Regions from separate parts of the Clostridium sulfidigenes genome, predicted to be linked through region 1. Evidence: riboswitches for the same ligand, from Rfam matches in the RefSeq annotation. Region 1 holds a riboswitch; each other region holds the start of a gene.
What was found. A riboswitch is a leader RNA that binds a small molecule or an ion and turns the genes downstream of it on or off. The one in region 1 is predicted to bind cobalamin.

Region 1 (6,091 bases):
GTAATATGGACAGAACCATATATTGATGCCGACAATAATGTTCCAGTAATTACAGCAGCAAAAGCTATAGTTGAAAATGGAAAAGTAAAGGGCGTATTAGCTGTTGATTTATCTCTAGAAAACTCTTTAAACAATGTTAAAGAGCATAATGTAGGATACAAAGGTTATGCATTTTTAGTTAGCAATGAAGGAGTTGCACTATACCATCCAAAATTAATAAATGAAAACCTAAAAGAGCAACCTATGTTTGGTGAGATTTTCAAATCAGAATCAGGTTCTTATAAATTTAATGAAGGTAAGGAAGATTTAGAAGTATATTACTATACTATACCAAACTTCAATTGGAAAGTAGGAGCTGTATATAATGAGAAAGATATGCAAGCTAGTATAATTGAAATTAATAATTTTACTATGGCTATAACTTTTGTAGTGATGCTAGTATTAGCTATAATATTATTTATACTTATAAAAAGAATATCTAATCCTTTAGTTAAGTTATCCAAGGAAGCAAAGTTAGTAGCAGAAGGTGATTTAACAGTAGATATAAAATCTAAGTTGAAGGATGAAATTGGACAAGTAACTAATAACTTCAATAGCATGGTTAAGGATATTAACAATATAGTATCTAATGTACAAAAATCTATATATCAAATCAATAGTGCTAGTGAAAATCTAAGTGCTATATCAGAAGAAACTACAGCTTCAACAGAAGAGATAAATGCTGCAGTTGCAGAAATAGCTAGAGATACCTCAAATCAAGCAGAGACTATTGTAGGCATAGTAGACAAGGTAGAAAAACTTAATGAATCCATTGAAGATATTAATAATATTATCAATAAAATGAATGAACTATCCAATTCTTCTACAGCAGCATCAGAATTAGGCTTAGAAAATGTAAGTAATTTAAATATAAAAATTAATGAAAACACTACTGAACTTAATAAGGTAAATGACATATTCCAGGGATTAGTTTACAAGCTACAAGAAATAGATAAGGTTATCGATATGATAACTAATATATCTGATCAAACTAACTTACTAGCCCTTAATGCAAGTATAGAAGCAGCCAGAGCTGGAGATGCTGGAAAAGGATTTGCTGTGGTAGCAGAAGAAGTTAGAAAATTAGCAGAGCAATCTAGTGATGCAACAAATAAGATTAAGGAATCTTTAACTAATATAAATAAAGAAACTAATAATGTGAAAAGTGCAATACTTTATGCTAATGATATAAACAAAGAAACTGCAAGTGCTGTATTAAGTACAGAACAATCTTTTAATTCTATTAATGATGAGTTACAAGAAATAGTTGAATTAATAAGAGAAACAAGTCATAGAACAGAAGATATTAATAACTATAGTGGAAATATCTTAGGTGGAGTAGAAGACATTTCAAATAATGCACAACAGAATGCCTCTACCGTTGAAGAAGTTAGTGCTTCTATAGATGAACAAAGCGTTGTATTTGGAAGTATAGCACAACACTCTGAAGAATTATCACAATCTTGTCATGATTTATCGCAATTAATTAATCATTTTAAAGTAAGTAAGTAGAAATATTTTTTAGACTATAATAATGAAATAAATTATGGATAAAATAAAGGGTATCTCAAGTTGTGGAGATACCCTTTATTGTTACATAGGGTTATAACAAATATTTAATAAAGTAGTTGTAGGATTTTCTATAATAACTGAATCAACTCCATAAACATCTTTAATTAACTTAGAAGTAAGAATTTCTTTAGGTGTACCATAAGCAACGATTATACCTTCTTTTAAAACATAAAGTTTGTCACAATACATTGCTGCAATATTTAAATCATGAATTGCAGCCACTACTTCTATGTTAAGATTTTTTACAATACTCATAAGCTGAATTTGATATTTTATATCTAAATGATTAGTTGGCTCATCCAAGATCAAACATTCAGTTTGTTGTGCTAATGCTCTAGCAAGAATAATACGTTGTTGTTCACCACCGGAAAGAGTTAAAAAACTTCTATTTATAAAATTTACCATTCCTACTTTATCTAAGGCATCATAAATTATATCATAGTCCTCTTTTGTATCTCTATCTAAAAATTTTTTATGTGGAGACCTACCCATGAGTAATATATCTTTTACAGAAAAATCAAAATTATAATTATTATGTTGAGAAAGGACAGCTAATTTTTTAGAGCTTTCTCTTACTGAAATTTTGCTTAAGTCAATATCATCTAATTTTATTATGCCACTATTAGGTTTTAAGCTTCTATAGATACACTTTAATAAGGTAGACTTACCACTACCATTTGGTCCAATGATTCCTATGAATTCTTTATTATTTGCATTAATATTAATCCCCTTTAGAATGTCAGTATCACCAATTTTAACTTTTATATTCTCTGTTGAAATATGCATTAATTGATACCTCCAAATCCATAGGATTTTTTTATCATAAGCCATACAAAGCAAGGCGCACCTACCATAGAAATTAATATACCAATTGGAACCTCGGTGCCTTTTATTATAATTCTAGATAGTACATCTGCCCAAATTAGAAATATTGCACCTAGTATAGCTCCTATAGGAATTATTTTTTTATGATCTGTACCAAATAGTATTCTAACTATATGGGGGATTATAAGTCCAATAAATCCAATCATACCTGAGGAATATACTATTACACCAATCATTAAAGAAGTAATAATTAAATAAATGATTCTAAATCTATGTAAATCAGTACCTAAAGTAACAGATACTTCATCACCTAAAAGCATTAGATTTAGAGTTCTATATTGGGTCATAAAGAATAATGTTCCTATAAAAATAATAGGAAGTATAAAAGAAATTTCATTCCAATTAGCACCAGCCAAACTACCCATAAGCCAAAAACTAATGTTTTTCATTCCTTGAGAATCATTGGTAATATAAACTATAAAGCTTGAAAATGCACTACATACAGAGCTGAGAGCCATTCCGGAAAGAAGTAATTTTACAGAATTCGTTCTTCCACCTATATTAGAAAGCATTAAAACTAGCATTGAGATAGAAAAAGCGCCTATAAATCCCATTATTCCAATATAACTGCTACCTAAACTTGCGCCAATACCGAGTAGAATTGCTAAAGTAGCCCCAAGGGATGCTCCAGAAGATATTCCTAAAATATAGGGGTCGGCTAATGGGTTTTTAACAATGGCTTGCATTACAATTCCAATTACGGATAATCCCATTCCAACAGCTATAGCTAAAACTGTTCTAGGCATTCTAATCAACCATATAACATCTATTTTAGCAGCACTTGTAGAGAGCTCACCTATATTAAAAAGTTTATAAAGAATAATCCCATATACTTCTTTCATGGATATATTTACTGAGCCAATAGTAACAGCTAGTCCTATTGAAAGAATAAGTATTATTAAAAGAACAAGAGAAGTACCTATATAAATAGGCATTCTCTTAAAAATATTAGAATATCTAGTTCCGTGTAAATTTTTATTTTTAATCATCATAATTACTACTTACCTAAAGTTCCATATAAACCTTCAGAGAAAGTATTTATTCCATCTATAGTTCTGATGCCACTAGAATACATTTCTCCTAAAGATATAGGATATACTCTTTTATTTTTAATAGCTGAAAGTGTTTGAAGAGATTCATCTTTTAAAATTTTATCTACTTCTTGTTGAGGAATGTTTTCATCGCCTCTATCCATATAAACTACAAATATACAATCAGGGTTAAGAGTTATTAAGTCTTCTTTACCAATACTGTTTCCTTCGGGATTTAATAAATTAGCTCCAAGTTTTGTTATCATATCACCAGCTAAAGTATTAGCTCCGTAAGTACTGATTTTATCATCAAAGAATTCTACAACTAAAGTATTTTGTTTATCTTTATTTTTAACTGAATTAGCAGTATTTTCAACGGACTCAGTAATTTTATTCACTAGAGCTTGTGCTTTATCTTCAACATTGAAAATTTTTCCTAAGTTTAAAATGTCAGTAATTTCATTATCAATAGTTTTTTCTATAGAGATACCACTATTTAAAGATATATATGTATTAGTGCCATTATCATTCCAATAAGATACATCACCAAGATTTTTATCCTTAAAAAGTGAATACCAACCAACAATGAAGTCTGGTTCAGACATAACCACAGTTTCTTTTGAAGGCGTAAATTCTTTTAAATAATTAATTTTTTCAAAAGCAGCTTTATATTCTTCCTTTACAGGATGGTCAAGACCAGCAGCAGCCACTATTTTATCTTCAAGACCTAAAGCAAGAAGGGTTTCTATAGAGTTTTGATATACAGCAAAAACTTTTTCTGGCGCTTTATCAAAAGTTAGTTTTATAGGTTCTTTTTTGAAGTTATAAGTTTCAATTGTTACTGGATAATGAGAATCTTTAATTTCATTTTGAGGTGGATTAGATTTCTCAGTAGAAGTGTTTTTATCAGATTTGCTATTACTACAACCTACTAGACTAAGGATAAGTAATACGCTCAATAGAAGTGAAGTAATTTTTTTAAAATGTTTCATTGTAATTCTCCTTTAACATTATAATTATAATCAGTTAAATATTATAATTTGTATGAATATAAGGATACTCTTGATAAAACCATAGACAAAAGCATAGTTGTCATGGCGAATATCACTCTTTACTCGAAGAGTATCGATATTTTTAATATTGGTAAGTATCCTGACTTATAGATCATTATATTAATTAACCTTCCCAAACAAAAGTTCAGTGGTATAAATAATTAATACTCACTAATTACAGTAGCGGTACTGTGTGGAAATTTCATCCATCTTCCTTTGAAACCAATATCATTCATATACTATTATATTTCAACAATCCATACTTTATCATAGTTGAGAAAGGTTGTCAATGAATAGAAAGGAAGAACTCTTTAAATTTCCGGCAGACGCAAATATATTCTATACTGAATATATTATTTAAAATAACAAAGAATAGAAGTGTGGGTATATCAACCATGGAAGACGAATAGTAAATATGTAATAATAAATATTGATTAATAAAAACTATTAGGTTATAATGGAAATATATAAATAAGAGATTTAAGGAGGAATATGAAATGTCACTAGAACAAATCGTATGTTTATGTAATGGGGTTACTTATGCTCAAGTAAGAGAGGCTATGGCTCAAGGGGCTAGATCAGTAGAAGATATTCAAGCTGCTACAGGAGCAGGAGATGTTTGTGGAGGATGTATTGAAAGAATTGAAAAAATATTAGGCGATGTATGCACATGTAGAAATGTTTCTACTGAAGAGGTGGTGAAAGCAATACAAAATGGAGATACTACCGTAGAAAAAGTAGGTGTAACTACAGGGGCAGGAACAGCATGTGGAAAATGTAAATGTGTTATTGAGAGTTTAATTGAATCAAATAAATAATATGTTTTAATGTTACAAACAATTTCATTAGCTGTAAATCTAAAATCTAAAAATATAGTGTATTGAAATGTGATTTATAGTAATACTATTATAGAATAATTACATTATATATGATTAGTTATGTTAATCATATATGCCTATATTAAGGAGGAAGAATAAATGTCAGAAAATAGAATTATATGTACTTGTCAAGATGTAGACTATAATACTATAAAGAAAGCCATTGAAGATGGTGCTAAGACAGTAGATGATATAATGGAGACTACAGGAGCAGGAACTGTTTGTGGAGGATGTATTAGTGAAATAGAAGAAATTCTCCAAGAATTAAAAAAATAATTAATAGAAATTTTTAGGTCTATATTGATATATAAATTAGTTATATCAATATAGACCTAAATTAATTTTCATGTTTATTAGTTTTTCATCTGATTTTTTACATCATTTTTTAATTCTTTAGCTATTGTTTTCCCTCCAACCATAGCTTTATTGTACAGGTTTTTAGCTAATTGACCTTCTTCTCTAACTTCATCTTTCATTTGATTTTTAAGGTCGTGAACAAATTTCTTATTTGAAATAAATTCTTTAATATCTTCCTTTTTTTCACCATACTGAATTTTAACTTCAGTATACATATCCTTAACTTCACTAGTAACTTTATTCATACCTTCTTTAACTTCATCACCTATTTTATTCA
Region 2 (6,091 bases), on a different contig from region 1:
TATGAATAACTCTCTTAATTATAGAAAGCTCTCTATCATCGAAATTATGAGGTCCCATTTCTTCTCCTATAATTTCAAAACTTCTCTTTTCTATGTCCATTGGTATTTTTATATAATCCATTTCTCCTCCTACTTAAGGAAATAACTTTCCTTAATAAATCTCTATTTTAAAATTACATCTACTTAATTAAGCTATTAAAAAAATCAATATTAGAAAAGAAATGTATATGTCCATAAGCTGCTAAAACATTATTTTTTACATACCCACACTTCCACTTCTTTGTGGTTCCATCGTAGGCTTTCTTTTCTAATTCATATATTTCTTCTTCTTTTAAATCTACCAGTGATTTATGGAATTCATGACAATTAATCATCATATCCTTTGGCACTATAGAATTTTCTTCTTTTATCTTTATAGTTGCATATCCAAAATTATTAAGTTTTCCAGTCATATAAGATGTTCCATTAAAGAAACCTACTGTTTCAACTCCATCTATGCTCTCTGTAAGATACATAAGTCCACCACATTCTGCATAGCATTTTACTCCACTGTTTAGGGCTTTTCTAATGCTATTTAACATAGATTTATTAGAAGATAACTCTTCCTTGAATACTTCTGGGTATCCTCCACCTATATATATAAAATCTACATCCTTTGGCACTTCTCTATCTTTTAGGGGGCTAAAATACTGAACTGTTCCAACCTCTTCCAAAAGCTCTATATTCTCTTTATAATAAAAACTAAAGGCTTTATCATAGGCTACTGCAATCTTTATATCTTTGTTTTCAGCGTGGAAATCTTCACTGTTAGTAGATTGAATATCTGAAGCTTTAAATTCTTCTATAAGGCTATCTACATCTACATACTCTTCCATAAGGCTACTGCATAACTCTATCTTCTTTGATAAATCTTCAACCTCGCTACTCTGCACAAGGCCTAAATGCCTACTTTTTAAAGCTAACCTCTCATCCTTAGGTATGTATCCGAAAACTCTAATCCCGCTGCAATTTACTTCAATAGCTTTTTTCAAAAGTTTATAGTAACTTTCACTAATATTATTAAGTATTATCCCTACTATGTTCACATTTTCATAATTTCGAAGTCCTTCTATTTCAGCACATAAAGTTGCTGATTGAGCTTTAGGAGATAATACTAATACCACAGGCAAATCTAAAGTTCTAGATACATGAGCTGTAGAAAAATTAGTATCTATACCTTTTCCATCATAAAGTCCCATAACTCCTTCAATGATTCCTAGATCACCCTGACCTCTTAGATAACTCTCCTTAACCCCTGATTCTCCCATTAGAAATAAATCTAAGTTTCTTGTAGCTACTCCTGTTATTTCTCTATGAAAGGCTGGATCTATATAGTCAGGTCCAACTTTATATCCTTGAACCTTATATCCTCTATCTATAAGAGTTTTCATAAGTGCTAATGTAACAGTGGTCTTTCCACCGCCACTACTATTTGAAGAAACTATTATACTTTTCATAATTTACTCCTTTATGGTGTTTTCTTCGTATCTCCCAAATGAAGATATTTATTATCTATTACATCTTGTACATGATTCACATATATATGTCTAAACTTCTCAATCTCACCCAAACCATGAAGATATATGTCTACTTTAATTCCAGCTTCTTCTAAAATAGTCTTCCATGAATCTTCTTCATCAGAAGCCATATCATTAGTTGCATGGTCTCCAGCTACTAGCATAAGTGGTGCTAACTTAACGTGATCAATACCTTCTCTTTTAAGAATTTCTACTATCATATCTACGGTAGGATATCCTTCTACTGTTCCAACGTATACATTATTATAATTTAAGTAAGTAAATACGCTTTGAAGTGCTACAAAGGCTGAGTTAGCTGGATGATTACTTCCATGTCCCATAAATACCATAGTCTTATCTTTTGGTATAATTTCTTTTATAGCATCTATAAACACCTCATAATCATTAGGTGTTTCTTCCCCTCCTTGAAAGTGAAGGGCTGGTCTACCTACTTTTATTGATTTAAATTTATTACTCCCTCTAAACTTATCAACTACTAATCTAACATATTGGAACTCTTCCCCTGGTATTATATGGAGTGGCTGAACTATAACTTCTTCATAGCCTTCTTTGTATAGTTGCTCTAACGCTTCCTCCGGGGTAGGTACAATTATTCCATCTCTATTTTTTATTTTTTTAATTATCATATGGGCTGTAAAAGCTCTCATAACATGATACTCTTTAAATCTTTCTCTTATTTCATCCTCAATTTTTTCTATAGTTAATTTTAATGTATCCTTATAAGTAGTTCCAAAGCTTACTACTAATATAGCCTTTTTCATTTTAGTTCCTCCAAATTTAATAAATTAGTGCAAAATAAAACCTCTACCCAAAAGGTAGAGGTTAAAATTCAATTTAACTCATAACAGAATTATAATTTGTAATAAATATACAAACTAAACTATTAACTCCCTTCCCTCCGAAGTGTCATATCTATGCTTTAGGCAGGTCTCCTGACTCACGTATCATCCTCCATCTCACCTTCCCAGAAATACACTCCAGTGGTTTTTCTATGAGATTTCGTCTTCGTACACAGTAGCGGGGGCTGTAGTGGACTTTAACCACTTTCCCTATTAAACATAATGTACCTAAAACTATACTTTATTCAATTTAAATCAACATATTATTTACCATTTCTCTTTAATCCAATTTAATTATACCCTATGATTTAATTTAATTCAATATGAATATACTAGTATTTATAAAATAGTATAATATATTCATGCTAAAATAATGATATACTATTTAAATAGTATTATACAACAGTAATAATTATTCTAATTTTTAATATATTTTATATGAGGTAAAGATATGTTTTTTGTTTATATATTAAGATGTAATGACAATACTTTATATACAGGATGGACAACTGATTTAAACAAAAGGCTTAAATGCCATAATAGTGGTAAAGGAGCTAAGTACACCAGATGCAGATTACCTGTAGAAATTGTTCACTATGAAAATTTACCTGACAAATCTTCAGCTTTAAAAAGAGAATGTGAAATAAAAAAACTTTCTAGAGCAGAAAAACTTATTCTTATAGAAAACGCCATAAATAGCTCGGAGGGAAATCAATGAAAAATACAAAGTCTTCTTTTGCTTTATTTTTCAAATGGATATTTAGATCAATTTTATTAATACTATTTGTTTATTACTCATTTGTAAAAACTGATAATAATTCAAATTACATTAGCAACATTCTATTAATTCTTATCACATCCTTTATACCAGATATAATTTTATGTATATTTAAAGTTAAATTATCTAGTTTACCTGACTTCTTATTGCAATTCTTTATATTTTTAGCTCTACTCTTAGGCCGGATGTACAATATGTACTCAATACTACCTTGGTGGGACATATTTCTTCATTTTGCTTCAGGGGCTCTTTTAGGGTTTTTATCTTTAATAATTTTAAAACCTCTTATAGGTGAAAATAATCTCAAAACCCTTCCCCCATTATTCATAGGGATATATATATTACTCTTTACTATTTCTGGAGCTGCACTGTGGGAGTTCTGGGAATTTGCAGGAGATCAACTATTGGGGTTTGATTCTCAACTTAATAGTCTTACGGATACTATGACAGATATGATAAGTGGTTCTTTAAGTGGTGTTATATTATCTATAATGGGATTTTTACACATTAAAAATGGTTCATTTGAGTTTTTGGATAAATTTATTAATGCCATTAAAAAATCTCATAAATAAACCTAAAGACTCGTATTATAAAGTCAAATTCTAAATATTCCCATTATAAGATTAAAAGACCAAGGTCTTAAAAACCTTGGTCTTAATTATTTAAGTTTTATGCAATTTCTGAATTACATTCAGCTTCATTTTCTTTCATTAATCTTCTTATAAGTTCTAGTAACTCATTTGTTGAATTTGATTTATCAAAAGTCATACAGTTTTCTTTAATTTCTCTTAATTTGTTTTTGTCCTTAATCAAAGCCTCTATAGCTTCAGTACAATTATCACCTCTGCCTATAGATATGGACATGCCATGATCTAATAGAAACTTTGCATTTGCTTCTTCTTGTCCAGGTATTGCATCAAAGGTAATTAAAGGAAGATTTGCTGCTAACGCTTCTGATACTGTAAGCCCTCCTGGTTTAGTAATTAAGACGTCTGCTAAGTTCATATATCTATGAACTTCATTCGTAAACTTAATAAGCTTTGTCTGTTTTTTACTAAACTTAATCTGTTCCTTAATTTTATTATATAGTCTTTTATTATTACCCGTTAGAATTACAATTTGAAAATCCATAGGAATATTATTTATATTCTTATAGATTTTTTCTATATTATATACTCCGAAGCTTCCAGCCATCACTAACACGGTCATTTTACTTTCGCTTAATCCCAGCTCATCTAACAGTATTTTTTTATCATCTTCATCTTGATGAAAAAAACCATCATATACAGGGATTCCATAAGGATGAACTTTTTCTGGAGGAACTCCTCTATCTATCATACCTTCTACCATGTCTTCACATGCTACACAATATTCATCTACATTAGGTTTTATCCACGTTTTATGTGGTGCATAATCAGTCATTATACATATTGATGGCACCTTTATACTTCTATTTCCCTTTAATATAGAAATCATTTCTGTAGGAAAAGGATGAGTAGTTATGATTACATCTGGAGCAAATCCTTCTATTAAGGGTATTAATTTTTTCGAAAATAAATAAATTAACTTTGTTACTAAACATGTTAAAACCCCAGACTTGTCCGTTAAACTATATATATTTTTATATAAGGAATTTAAATACTTTGCCAGTACTATATATCCCTTAGTTACGATTTTATTTATAAATGGATTAACATACTCTAAGGTATCCACTACTTTTACTTTAGCACCTAACTCATTTTCTAAAATATATGATTCTAAAGCCTTTGATGCTTTTAAATGTCCTCCACCAGTAGATGCAGATAAAATAAGAATATTCATATTTACAATCCTCTCTCTATTTACTTCACATGGTCTTATGTAGTAAATTTAACTATTCTATTTTACCACACCTATTATGCTTTAGTCCAATTAATTAAATCTAACATAATCCATTTAAAATCATAAACATTTCATATACTTTTATTATCAAATACAAATTTGATAATCCATTCGTAGTAACACTGTCTTAGAATAAAATATATTCACTATAAATATTTATATTACTTATACTTTTCTATAGATAGTTCTAACACTACGGATAAAATGTTCTTTTCTATTGTATTTAAAACTTCTATCAATGTATCTACACAAGTTTCTACTTTTTCAGAAGTAGTACCGTAGTTTTCTCTATCTTTTAATTCTACTACTATTGTTTGGCATAACTTAAGTACATTTTGTGCATATTCATTTATCTTTTTGTCATTAATATAACCATTTACAAATTTATAATTATTTATAATCTCTTCAAATTCTATTATAAATTCGTCTCTATAATAGCTTTCTACGTTTATCCAATTAGGTATTGTGTTATTTTTAATTTTATCTCCAAAGACTTTAATTTTTTTATTTAGTTCAAATAGCTCCTTATAACTTTTTATTTTATCGTTATTAATATCTATAGCACGTTCTTTCTTAGATTTTTTTCTCTCTTCCATAATTAGTTTTCTCATAATTAATAGAGATATACCTCCACCAAATGCTGCAGATATTAATGGAACTATTATTCCTAACATCCAAGTTGCCTTGTCCATAAATAAATCACCTCAAATATAATATTCGTTGCAAATATTACATTTCTGAATGAAATTAGTCTTCATATCTTTTTCTATGTTTAATCATTATTTCATTTAATATATCACTAGTACTTTGTGGTGTATATGTTATAGCATTAGCCCCAGCAATTATAGTTTCACGTATGCTCTCATCTGTAGGACCTCCTGTTGCTATAATAGGTACATCTGGATACTTACTTCTTATATGTCTAACAATATTCGCAGTTTCTTTAGCTCCTGATACATTAAGTATAGTTGCTCCTGCTGCTATTCTTCCATCTATATCATCTTTTTCTGAAACAA
Region 3 (6,091 bases), on a different contig from region 1:
TTCACTGGCACCTACTGCACCAGGCAAAGGTAAAGAAGAGACTGCTATAGTTAATAAGGCTTGTATAGAAAGTACATCTATAATGCTATAAGTACTTAATCCAAAAGATTTATATATGAAATATGGAACTAAATACATGGCTGTGATTTGTAAAACTGTAACTATTAAAACCTTAACAATTAGTAAAGGATTATTTTTGATATAATTAGCACCATTAGTATATTCATCAAGGTGAACATCAATTTTAGATAGAGTATACTCTGTATTTTTTATAATTTTAAATTTTGATAAGAGTTCAACAATAAATTTAATAAATTTACCAACTAAATTTTTAGAAAATATAGCTGCAAATATAAAACCTATTATAAATACATTTATCATAACTCCGTAAATTAACAGCCATTTAATGCCACGTACATTATTTATTATAAAAGTATATTTAAAAAGATACATAAGTAGTCCATATAAAATCATTACTGATTGATAGACTATGGCAATTATTAACAAAGTTAAAGAAGAATAGGATATATTTATATTATCCTTTTTCATATAGTATACTTGTGCTGGCTGACCACCAGATGATGAAGGAGTAATAGCACTAAAGTAAAATCCAATAAAGGAATAACCAATACATTTTTTAAAAGGTACTTTTATATTTAAATTTTTAAGTATAATATAAATAACATAAGCTTCAAAAATTATAAATAGACACATCATAGAAAATGCTATGAATAAGTAAATAGGATTAATTGTGTTTATTACAGGGATTAGTGAAGTTATCGAAGTATCTTTAAAAAGTAAGTAAAAAGTAATAGCAATGAGTAAGAACATAAAAATTAAACTTCCATAGTAGTTTTTAAACTTGTCTTTTTTTATAGTTTTTTGCACAATTAATGTCCTAACCTTTCTGGTGTTATAAATTTATAACCTACTAATTTTAACTTAGGTAAAACTGTAGATAATGCTTCAATGGTTTTAAGAGGAGCATTGAAGGCACCCCCTGAATTCTCTCCTGCATCATGTAGACATATAATAGAATTTCTATCAGTGCGTAGTATTAACTTTGAAGATATAGAATCTACTGTAGCGTATTTATTCCAATCTTCTGCCATAACATCCCATAAAATCATTTTTAAATTATATTTTTTAACAAAAAAGTTTGTAAAGATATTACTATGTCCCCAAGGAGGTCTATAATAGTTGATTTGATAATTGAAGTTTTTCATGATTTCGATACTATTTTTAAAATCTTTTTTCGTATATTTATAGCTATAAAAGAGAGCATTTTTATGGGCTAAAGAATGTAGTGCTATAGTGTGCCCTTCTTTATGCATACGATAGATTATTTCAGGATTATTCTTAGCATTCTCTGCAACAACAAAGAAAGTAGCTTTAATTTGATTTTCTTTAAGCACATCTAAAAGATTATTAGTATATCTTTCATCAGGGCCATCATCAAAAGTTAGCATTATTTCATTATCTTTATTAGTGAGTTTAATAATATTTGAATTTATATATTTGTTGTATAAAGTTGGTATAATTGAATGAATTAGAAAAATAATTATAATAATAGCTATTAAAGTAGTAAAGTACATTAAGCACACGCTCCATCCATATTAGGTTCTAAAGTAAGTAATACTTTTTCAATTGATGTACAATCAAATTGTTTTTTGAAATTTTTTATATTATTAGAAAGATTATCTAGTATTGCATCATCAAAAATAATTTTTTTTATTTTATCAAAACATTTATCAGGACTTGTCTCAAGAACCTTTCCAATACCATTGTTTAATATAAAGTTAGTATTATTAATTTCTTGTTGAAGAAAAGGCTTAAAGGCAATTAAAGGTGTTTCTGAGAAAATACTTTCAAATAAAGTTATTCCACCAGGTTTAGAAAGTATTAAATCTGCTTTTTGCATATATTTATAAACCTCATCAGTATATCCAAGTACATTAATATTTTCATATTTTCCATAAAGCATATTATAGATTTCAGTATTATTTCCTGTAATAACTGTAGTCTTTACATTTTCTAAAGAATTAAGCTGGTTATAAAATTCCATAGACTTGGGTAATAGCCCTAATCCACCGCCCATAATAAGGAGCTGTTTTTCATTAGAAGAACTATTAGTTATAGATTTTTTAAATTCCTCTTTTACAGGTATTCCATTAATAAATATTTTGTTTTCAGGAACACCTTTTAAAATTAAATCCTTTTTTAAAGAGTTACTTCCAACTAAATAACAATTAGTATTATCATTAAGCCACTCTGAATGACTACTAATATCCGTTATGCAAGTTATAAGCGGAAGAGATGGATTATATTTCATCTTATATCTTGATATTAGTTGAGAGCAAAAGGGTAGAGTAGAAATAATAATATTAGGTTCTACATCTTTAATTAGGTTATCAAGCTTAGGAAGAAAGTATTTTAAAAACATAGGATTCATATTATATTTTCTATTTTCCGTAATTTTATAAACTTGATTATAAAACACACTACCTTTGTTCACCATAACATTAAAAGCCTTATAAATTGCGTTGGAATAATTTGGTAATGAGTATTCAAAAACATCCTTTATAACTACTGATGCATTAGGATGATTAGACTGAATTTGTTCACATAAAGATTTAGATACTGAATAATGGCCCATACCAAATTTTCCTGTAAGAATTAATATTTTCATATTTTAAACCCCCCATTAATTCTACATAATTTTTACTATGGTTTTATTTTACATGGTAAATCTTAAGAAATACCTTTAATAAATCTTAAGATTTATTAAAGATTTGGAGGAAATTATTAAGCTAAACATAAATTAATAATAAATTACTATATTAAATAGAGAAATAAAGACCTTAGATATATAATAAAAAGGATTGTCTCAAAAGAATTAACTTTGAGACAACCCTTTTAAAAATATTATTTAAGGTTATCTAGTTTTTTATTGTACATAAACATGTAAAGTGAAGCAGAAAATATAACTATGTATCCTAAAATACTTATGATATCAGGGGATTGGTTAAATATTACCATGCTTATAATAGCTGAAAAGATTATATTAGAGTAATCAAAAATTGATATTTCTTTTGCAGGTGCATACTTATAGGCTAGAGTAATTCCAAATTGTCCTATAGTTGCAAAGATACCGGCTAATATTAAGTAGGTAAATTGAATCAAAGTCATAGGTGTATAAGAAAATATCATAAATGGGAAAATTGTTATTACAGAAAAGCAAGAAAAATAAAACACCACAGTATAATGCTTTTCACGGTTTCCAATGGCTCGAACGCAGGTATAGGCAGAGCCAGCAAATATGGCAGAAGAAAGCCCTATGAGGTAAGGAATTATGTCTACACTAAAAGCAGGCTTTATAATAAGTAGTGATCCAAGGAAACCAATAGCAATGATAGTAATATGCCTTAGCTGTAATCTTTCTTTTAAAAAGATAGCAGAGAAAAGTATTACAAAGAAAGGACTTAGCTTATTAAGCATATTAGCATCTGAAAGAATAAGATGGTCTATAGCATAAAAGTTTAATATTACTCCTAATGTGCCTAAAGTGGATCTCATAATAAGAAGCTTTTGGTTTTCTTTTTTGCCAAAGAAACTTTCTTTGTGATATATAATCATACCAAGAGCTATGACAAAAGAAACTATGTTTCTAAAAAAAGCCTTTTGCATAGAGGGTAAATCTCCAGATAGCTTTACAAAGGCAGACATCATTGCAAAGCCAAAGGCAGATAAAATAATTAATATTATTCCTTTAATTCTATTACTCATAGTACGTCTCCAATCTTAAGTTAATTTTTATAAACTATTTTAAAATACAGTTTATGTATTATAGTAAAGTTATAAATGTAATTCAAATGATATTACTTATCAATTATAATTATCCACTATTTCATAAATTTTTCAAGGGAATAGGGATATTTACGAATGTTATGTAAATTTAATTTATATTTATAGTTAATAACCTGAAGTTATATATGTATTATTCAATATGGAGTCCATAAAGATTGTTGAATAAGTTATGCTAGTAGTATATAATTTAAGTTAAATGAATAATAGTTTAAGGTACATTAAGTTTAATAGGGAAAGTGGTTAAAAGCCACTGCAGCCCCCGCTACTGTGTACGGATACAAGTCATGATACCACTGGTAATTCACTGGGAAGGGAATGATGAGGATAAGCCGTGAGCCAGGAGACCTGCCTAAAACTTTGTTAGTTGAGACCTTCGGAGGGAAGAGTATATCAAACTATTTTTTAGTTTAATAAATTTAGTTATGTGTATTAACACCCTTATCTTAGAGGATAAGGGTGTTTTTAGTTATAATAAAACTATTTAAAGAATAAATTTTACAGAATAAATTTAGATGGAGTGATAAGAGTGGATGAATTAAAAAAGTTATTAAGTGGTATTGAAGAGGTAAATAGAGAAGTAATGAATAATTCTAAGAATTACATAGATCATTTAAGCAAACCTATAGGAAGTTTAGGAGTCCTAGAAGAGATTGTTGTAAAACTTAGTGGTATTAAGGGTGAGCATATAAAAGAAATAAAAAAGAAAAATATAGTTATAATGTGTGCTGATAATGGAATTCAAGAATCAGGGGTTTCTTCATGCCCAAGAGAGGTAACAGCTACAGTTACAGAAAATTTTGTAAAGGGTACTACTGGAGTGTGTATATTGAGTAGATACTACAATAATGATACTACTGTGGTTGATATAGGAGTGGATAAGGAATTTACTGATCCTAGAATAATTAACAGAAAGATTAGATATGGTACAAGTAATATGACTAAAGGTCCTGCAATGACTAGGGAAGAAGCTATCAAAGCTATAAAGATAGGAATTGATATTGTTAAGGAGTTAAAAAATCAAGGATATGATTTAATAGGAACTGGTGAGATGGGAGTAGGTAATACAGCTACTTCTGCAGCTATAATAAGTGTATTCTCTGGAATTGATAGTGATTTAATAGTTGGTAAAGGCTCAGGTCTAACAGATGATGGATTGTCCCATAAAAAGGCTATGGTAAAAAAATCTATTGAAATAAATAAGCCTAACAAAAATGATGTAATAGATGTGCTTAGTAAGGTAGGTGGATTTGATATAGCTGGCCTTTGTGGAGTATTTTTAGGAGGTGCTATATATAAAGTGCCAGTGGTAATTGATGGGCTTATATCATCAGCTGCAGCTATTTGTGCAAAGGAATTAAGTTCAAAGGCTTCAGGGTATATGTTTGCATCTCACCTATCAGCAGAACCAGGAGCACAATATGCAATGAAAACTTTAGGACTTGAACCTATGTTTAGTTTAGGAATGAGATTAGGTGAAGGTAGTGGATGCCCAATAGCCTTTGGAATAATAGAGAGTGCTGTTTTTACTATGAATAATATGGATTCCTTTAATGAAGCTGGCATAGATAAAAAGGATTATATAGATATAAGAAAACAATAGAATATGAACCGGTGTAGATAGGTTACTTATATACAGCTTTTTATAAAGGAGTGTAGTAATTGAAAATATATATAGTTAGACACGGGGAAACAGAAGAAAATATAAAAAAGACTTACTATGGAGATATAGACTGTGAACTAACAGAAAAGGGAATTAAGCAAGCAGAATTGGTAGGAGAAAAATTGAAGCATATAAACTTTGATAAAGTGTTTTGTAGTGAAAAAAAAAGAGCAAAGGAAACCCTTAAAAAAATATATGAAGGAGAAGGGGTTAAAGTAGATTCTAGATTGAATGAAAGAAACTTTGGAATCTTTGAAGGAAAAAACTATAAGCAGTTACAAGATTCATTTAAGTTAGAATATGATACTTGGACAAATGATTGGAAGGAGTATTCCATAGAGAAGGGAGAGAGCTTTATAGAGGTTTATAATAGAGTGAAAAGCTTTATGGAAGAACTAAAAAAAGAATCAGTTGAGAATATACTTATTTGTACCCATGGAGGAATTATAAGAACAATATATACTTATATATTGGAAGGTAGTTTAGATAATTATTGGAGGTTTAATTCTAAAAATGCAGATTTGTCCATAATTAAATTAGAATACGGGTACTTTTATATTGATA
Region 4 (6,091 bases), on a different contig from region 1:
TAATCATTACCATGAAATTTGTGATACTACTGGACCAGCTATTTATGTTGGCAACGGTAAGCATGTTCACTTTGTAAAAGGAAAAACAAGTAGAGACAATGCCCATACTCATGAATATATTTTTGCAACCTTAATTGAAGCACCAACTTTTTTTCCAAATAATAAATAATATATAAAGTAATTTAATTTAAAATATAATAACTACAGCCTAGTAAATTCTGAGCTGTAGTTTAAATAATATTATCTATACATACTCTAGCTTCATAAGATTCCCTTTTAAAATTTGTCCCCCCCAGGTACTTTTAAAGGAATGAAACTAGAGTTTATACAACCCAAAACTTATTAAAATCCCTGTAATATAGTATTGCAGGGATTTTATTATACAGACTATTCATCAATAATCTTTGTACTACATAGGATTTGGGGACTTTATTTATAGCTTCTCTTTATTAATTAACTTATTTATCGAATCCTCTACTCGTTTTTTTCGTGTTTCTTCCTTTTTAGAAGAATCTATATAATCCACATATTTCTTCTGATTAGAGTAAGATAAACTATTCCAAAAATCATACACTTCATTAGATTCTTCAATTCTTATTTTAAAATCTTCAGGAAGATTAATTTTTCTTTCTTCCTCATCTTTTTCAACTATAACTTTAACATAATCTCCAATATCTTTATTTATCTTTTTTCTTATATCTTTAGTTACACCTATTATGTGGCACTCTGTTCCCATTCTAACAATAGATCCCCTATATGGCACCCCATCAAAAGTAGCTTTAACTTTAACCCTCTTAGCTCCAAAAATTTCTTTTACATTAAAAGGTATCTCTATATATGCTCCACCTTTTCCCATTGCTTCTTTAAGTTGTCCTTCAAACTTCTCCATTATATTATTCTCCTTTATATATGAAATAAAATATTCACTATAACTTCGATATGTTATAACATAATATCATATACTAATTATAATAAAATCTCACTTAGGAAACTATTTACATATAAACCTATTTAACTATAAAACTATAAAACTAGTTAACTAGTTGTTCTATTCATGCTGGTTTCAGGGATTTTGCTGTTTTATAACATGGTTAAATCCATGTTATAATAAGAAGAATATTTAATACTCTTCTTACCTATTTAACTACTATAAAATAGCCTAGCTAAGATAAATGAAATTATTATTCTATTTATCCTAACTAGGCTTATTAAATTAAAATATTATTTACATAGATCAATAATTACTTGAGTAAATATTTTAGCACTAAGTAGAAGTTCATCTACTACTGCAAACTCATCATCACCATGTAAATTATTATCAGTACCTGGCATTGTACATCCAAAAGCTACTCCATTATTAATATGATGAACATAAGTACCTCCTCCTATGGCTATACATTCACCCTTTTGTCCACTATATTCCTCATAACATTTCAAAAGAGTTTGTATAAACTCAGAGTTTTCATCAACATGATGAGCTGGGAACATATCATCACTAGATAAGATTATATTATCCTTTGCCATATTGTCTCTTAAAACATCACGCACATTTTCATTAGTTGCACAAAGTGGTGCTCTACAATCAAAGGTTCCGCTTAACTCTGAAGTAGTATATTTAAATATATTCAAAGTTATAGTTAATTCACCAGATAGATCATCACTCATCTTAATACCACAAGCTTCCCCCTTAAAATCTCCATGTGGGAATAACTTGCTAACAGCACATAGTTTCTTAAATCCTTCACTACTTACAAATGGCATAGATGTGAGTAATTCTAACATTCCTGTAAGAGCATTATTTCCATTTTCAGGAGTAGACGCATGTGCTCCTGCTCCCTTAGCCTTAATAACCCAGCTTTCACCGTCTTTATCAAAGGTGAATTTTAAATTTGTACTTTTTGCCGCATCTATACAATATTTATTTATTTCTTCCTCTGAGAAACCTTCCACAACTGCAATTGCAGTATCTGGAACTACATTAACCTTAACTCCACTTGTCATAGAAATCACTCTTGGTAAGTTGTTATCTTCTTCAAACTTACTTTCAAAGGGACTATGTAATCCTCCCTTTTCAATATTTATAACAGGAAAGTCTGCATCAGGTGAAAAAGTCATAGGTGCTTCTTTCTCTTTTTTATAGTAATATGCTATATCAGAACTTCCACATTCCTCATCTGTTCCTAATATAAGACGAACATTTTTACTTAAAGGTATATTTAAATCTTTAACAGCCTTTAAAGCATATAAAGCTGCTAATGCTGGTCCCTTGTCATCCGCTGAACCTCTTCCATATAATTTACCATCTTTTATTATTGGCTCAAAAGGTTTTGTAACTGTCCAATCATCACTAACCGGTACTACATCTAGATGGGCTAAAATATCTAATTGCTTTTCTTTATCATTAAAATCAATAGCTCCTACATAGTTATCATAATTTGTAGTTTTAAATCCCATACCTTCTGCTAGCTCTAAAGCAGCCTTAAGAGCTTTTGCTGGACCCTCTCCAAAAGGCATATCTTCTTTAGTCTCTGATCTATCACTTCTTATCTTTATTAAATCACATATGTCATTTAACATTTCATCCTTATGATTGTGAAAATATTCTTCTATTTGATTTTTATACACCCAAATCCCACCTTTATTTTAAAATTTAACTATAATTCCATTCTAATACTAAAATTGTTTAATTTCCATAGATGTTACAGTTAATTTACTCTTTTCGTTTCTTACAAATTTATTAATATTTATTCTATATCCTATAAATATAAAATATAATATATATAATAAGATATATAAAGTAACTATCTAGATTTTATTATATAGATAGTATTACTTACATTTTAAGTATAAGGAGAATTTAACATGTCAAAGAAATTTTTTAAAAAATTAGCTATGACTATAGGTATTTTAACATGTATATCTATACCTACAACTGCTTTTGCAGATATTCATGGTGAATACCCAAGTGGTGAAATTCTAAGCTTTGGTTCTGATTTAAGTGATAGTCAAGAAGCTCAATTAAGAAAGTACTTTAAAGCTCCAGACAATATTGAAGCTATATATGTAGACAGTAAAATGGCACTAAAACAATTTGGTCTTGATGAAAAAGAATTAGCCAATTTTACAGGTGGATGGTATTCTAGTGCCTATGTTAAGCTATTACAAAAGGAAAATGGCGTAACAGTAAACTCTTCTAACTTAACACTAGTAACTAATGATATGCTTGCAAATGCATTAATTACTTCTGGAATATTGAATGCAGAGGTTACAGCCTCAGCTCCTTTTGAAGTAACTGGAGAATCAGCTCTTGCTGGAATCCTTGCTGGTGCTGAGAATATAATGGGTGGTGAATTATCTACCTCTAATAAAAAAGCCGCTCAAGAGGAAATAGACGTATCCCTAGACTTAGCTGAAGAGATAGGGGATACAGAAGCTTCTGCAATTATCAACGAAGTTAAAACAGCTGTTATAAAAGACAAGCCTTCTAGCGAAGAGGAAATTAAAGAAATTATTGAAAAAGTTGAAAAAAAATATGATGTAGATATAAGTGCTACCATTCAAAACAATATGGTTACATTGATGTCTAATATAAATGACCTAGACTTAGACTATTCTAAACTTAAGGATACCTTAGACAAAAGTGCATCTAAATTTAAAGATGAAATGAATGCTCTAGGAAAAGAACTTAAGGATTCAGGCTTCTTTGATAAACTATTTAGCTGGATTAGCGAATTCTTCAGTTCACTTTTTAACTAAATTAAAGATTTAATTATAAAAATAAACCGCACCTTTTAGGGTACGGTTTATTTTTTATAATTTGTTAGTAAACTCTATCATATGGTCATATAATTTATCTATGTTATCATGGTTATCCACGTAGAATTTATATAGTTCCTTATAGGATACATTTTTTATAGTTTCTTCACAGTTTTTAAAGCCTTTTAAATAGTTATAAAACTCAGATGATATTTGTGGTAAAAATCCAGCATCTACTGAGTTGTCTATACTTACACTATATAAATTTTCATTATAAGGCTCACTTATAGTCACTAGGCATTTACTCATATATTTTCCTAAAAGCTCTATAAAATTAGTAAATTCCGCCTTAAAGTTTCCTTCTTCAGTATCTATTTTTTCATTATTCCTATCTATAATATTATCTAGGTTTTTCAAAACCTTTGGTACTTCTGATATAACTAATAATAAACTTTCCTTATCGAATTGTGCTCTTTTCATATACACTCACTCCTTACTAATAATTTAAATTTATTGCTTTATTAATGGTAAATTAAAAAACCTCTTAGCTACTAAAACTAAAAGGTCTTAAATCTTATTTATCATAGATTAAATCACACCCTTCCATCTCTCGTAGAATTATAGCGTAAAAAATAGGCAGGTGTTCTGACTCAAGTATCATTATTTTCTTCTGCCTTCCCATAAAAAACAGTGGCATCTTAGAAGAAAACTCCTCTCTTACAGCGGCGGGACCGTGTGGGATTTTCACCCAGCTTCTCTTTTAATCAGTTATAGGAGAATATAACCGAACCCATCTTCCATAATATTCAATTGTTAATATTATATTATACCCTTCTAATTTTCATGTCAAACCATTAATTATAGCCCTAACTATTGTTTTACCTTAAAATTAGAAGTTTTAGTAGTTATTTTAATGTTTATTGCTGAATATCATATTTAACATATTTTTAATTTCCTCATCACTGCATTCTTCTAATCTCAATAACTCATCATATGGATTTCCATCTAAACCTAAGTGTTTTGCAAAAGCCGGTTCTGTTTTCAATCCATTTTTCTTAAGGATAACAACCTCTTCTCTAGTTCTTTCTCCACCTAATCTAAGTATTCTATCTTCCACTACCATATGCCTATAACCATTCTGTTTACAACTATCCAATGACTGAGCATATATTTCTATTTCAATATCCTCCACATAAAAGTTTACAGTTAATATTGTCTCATTATCTGTACTATTATTACTTATATGAAATTTACTAAACATAAAATACCTATCTTCTACTCTCTTCTGAAATTCCTTAAAATCATAAACTTCACATACTATATCTAAATCACTGTTTTCTATATCAATATTAATAGGTATAGTCCCTACTAATATTGGATTAAACTTTCTTAAAACATTAAATATATCCAGCTCCTTAAGTACTTTATATGAATTTTGTTGTTTTTTATTACCATGTTTAAGGTAGTTTATATTTATAAAATCTTTATTGTTCATACTAAATTATCCTCTTAACTATGTTATTCTTCTATTTGACTAATTTTTCAAACTTTAATGCCTTATTGTATTTTGGAAGGTGTAGTTTCTTTTATATATATTAATCCATCAAACAAATTTTTAGGTATATATTGAAAGCTTTTTGGAATACTCTCATCATAAAATGCATTACTAAAATTAAAAATTTGATTCTTTGATAGTATTTCTGATAACTCCTTATTGTCAGATGCTGAATTAAAATCTAAAAATGATATAGGTACCTGGGTTTTATCAAATTTGTACGCTAAATATTCAGAAGCACTAATATCTATATCTGATTTTGTAAAACTATTAGTAGACATACCATCATATACATTAAAACTTCCTCTAGAAAATTCAAAGCCTATAGAATAATATTCATCTCCATACATTTCCTTTAAACTTTTACCCATATATTTATAAATATCATCCATAGATGAAACATGTATATTGTGTGCCCATAGCATAACTTTATCATTTCCTAATTTACCTTCATGCTCTTGTATCCATTTAACATTGGTCGCCATATATTTATCTCGTAAATTACTTGCTGCAACTGATAGGACAAATGGATGTACACTTTTATTAGCTTCTATGCGATATTCTACACATTGGGATAGAAGATTTAGATTCCATATAGCTAACTCATACTCATTCTGTAAGTTGTTATTAAAGTACTTTTCTTTTGAATTCTCCATATCTTTCTTAATTTCTTTTATATTTAATAGGATACTATCAAGTTGTTCAGCTGTAAGAGCTTTAATATCATTTCTATATATTGTGTTTAGAGTATCTTCTTCCACCTTAGTCTGTAGCTCTTTG

Region 2: linked by a shared signal. The riboswitch ahead of ACTNBA_RS03675 (sirohydrochlorin cobaltochelatase) and the one ahead of ACTNBA_RS05385 (ABC transporter substrate-binding protein) in region 1 are both predicted to bind cobalamin.
Region 3: linked by a shared signal. The riboswitch ahead of cobT (nicotinate-nucleotide--dimethylbenzimidazole phosphoribosyltransferase) and the one ahead of ACTNBA_RS05385 (ABC transporter substrate-binding protein) in region 1 are both predicted to bind cobalamin.
Region 4: linked by a shared signal. The riboswitch ahead of ACTNBA_RS13725 (hypothetical protein) and the one ahead of ACTNBA_RS05385 (ABC transporter substrate-binding protein) in region 1 are both predicted to bind cobalamin.

The regions. Positions count from the first base shown of each region.
Region 1 covers NZ_JBQHQR010000003.1:329,381-335,471, forward strand. Annotated here, with positions in the region: gene ACTNBA_RS05370 (methyl-accepting chemotaxis protein) at 1-1,551, shown strand, start outside; gene ACTNBA_RS05375 (ABC transporter ATP-binding protein) at 1,633-2,397, opposite strand; gene ACTNBA_RS05380 (FecCD family ABC transporter permease) at 2,397-3,485, opposite strand; gene ACTNBA_RS05385 (ABC transporter substrate-binding protein) at 3,494-4,519, opposite strand; cobalamin riboswitch at 4,653-4,821, opposite strand; gene ACTNBA_RS05390 ((2Fe-2S)-binding protein) at 5,077-5,397, shown strand; gene ACTNBA_RS05395 ((2Fe-2S)-binding protein) at 5,557-5,733, shown strand; gene ACTNBA_RS05400 (hypothetical protein) at 5,811-6,091, opposite strand, start outside.
Region 2 covers NZ_JBQHQR010000002.1:366,567-372,657, forward strand. Annotated here, with positions in the region: gene ACTNBA_RS03665 (precorrin-8X methylmutase) at 1-121, opposite strand, end outside; gene ACTNBA_RS03670 (cobyrinic acid a,c-diamide synthase CobB) at 180-1,496, opposite strand; gene ACTNBA_RS03675 (sirohydrochlorin cobaltochelatase) at 1,508-2,338, opposite strand; cobalamin riboswitch at 2,483-2,663, opposite strand; gene ACTNBA_RS03680 (GIY-YIG nuclease family protein) at 2,868-3,134, shown strand; gene ACTNBA_RS03685 (DUF2238 domain-containing protein) at 3,131-3,766, shown strand; gene ACTNBA_RS03690 (MGDG synthase family glycosyltransferase) at 3,864-5,015, opposite strand; gene ACTNBA_RS03695 (hypothetical protein) at 5,237-5,767, opposite strand; gene ACTNBA_RS03700 (hydrolase) at 5,823-6,091, opposite strand, start outside.
Region 3 covers NZ_JBQHQR010000009.1:119,382-125,472, forward strand. Annotated here, with positions in the region: gene ACTNBA_RS12085 (lysylphosphatidylglycerol synthase transmembrane domain-containing protein) at 1-888, opposite strand, end outside; gene ACTNBA_RS12090 (polysaccharide deacetylase family protein) at 891-1,595, opposite strand; gene ACTNBA_RS12095 (MGDG synthase family glycosyltransferase) at 1,595-2,689, opposite strand; gene ACTNBA_RS12100 (DMT family transporter) at 2,926-3,786, opposite strand; cobalamin riboswitch at 4,062-4,234, shown strand; gene cobT (nicotinate-nucleotide--dimethylbenzimidazole phosphoribosyltransferase) at 4,394-5,467, shown strand; gene cobC (alpha-ribazole phosphatase) at 5,527-6,091, shown strand, end outside.
Region 4 covers NZ_JBQHQR010000012.1:47,493-53,583, forward strand. Annotated here, with positions in the region: gene ACTNBA_RS13705 (YmaF family protein) at 1-169, shown strand, start outside; gene ACTNBA_RS13710 (YdeI/OmpD-associated family protein) at 434-889, opposite strand; gene pepV (dipeptidase PepV) at 1,222-2,625, opposite strand; gene ACTNBA_RS13720 (DUF1002 domain-containing protein) at 2,863-3,756, shown strand; gene ACTNBA_RS13725 (hypothetical protein) at 3,811-4,236, opposite strand; cobalamin riboswitch at 4,375-4,565, opposite strand; gene ACTNBA_RS13730 (DUF4269 domain-containing protein) at 4,667-5,251, opposite strand; gene ACTNBA_RS13735 (erythromycin esterase family protein) at 5,314-6,091, opposite strand, start outside.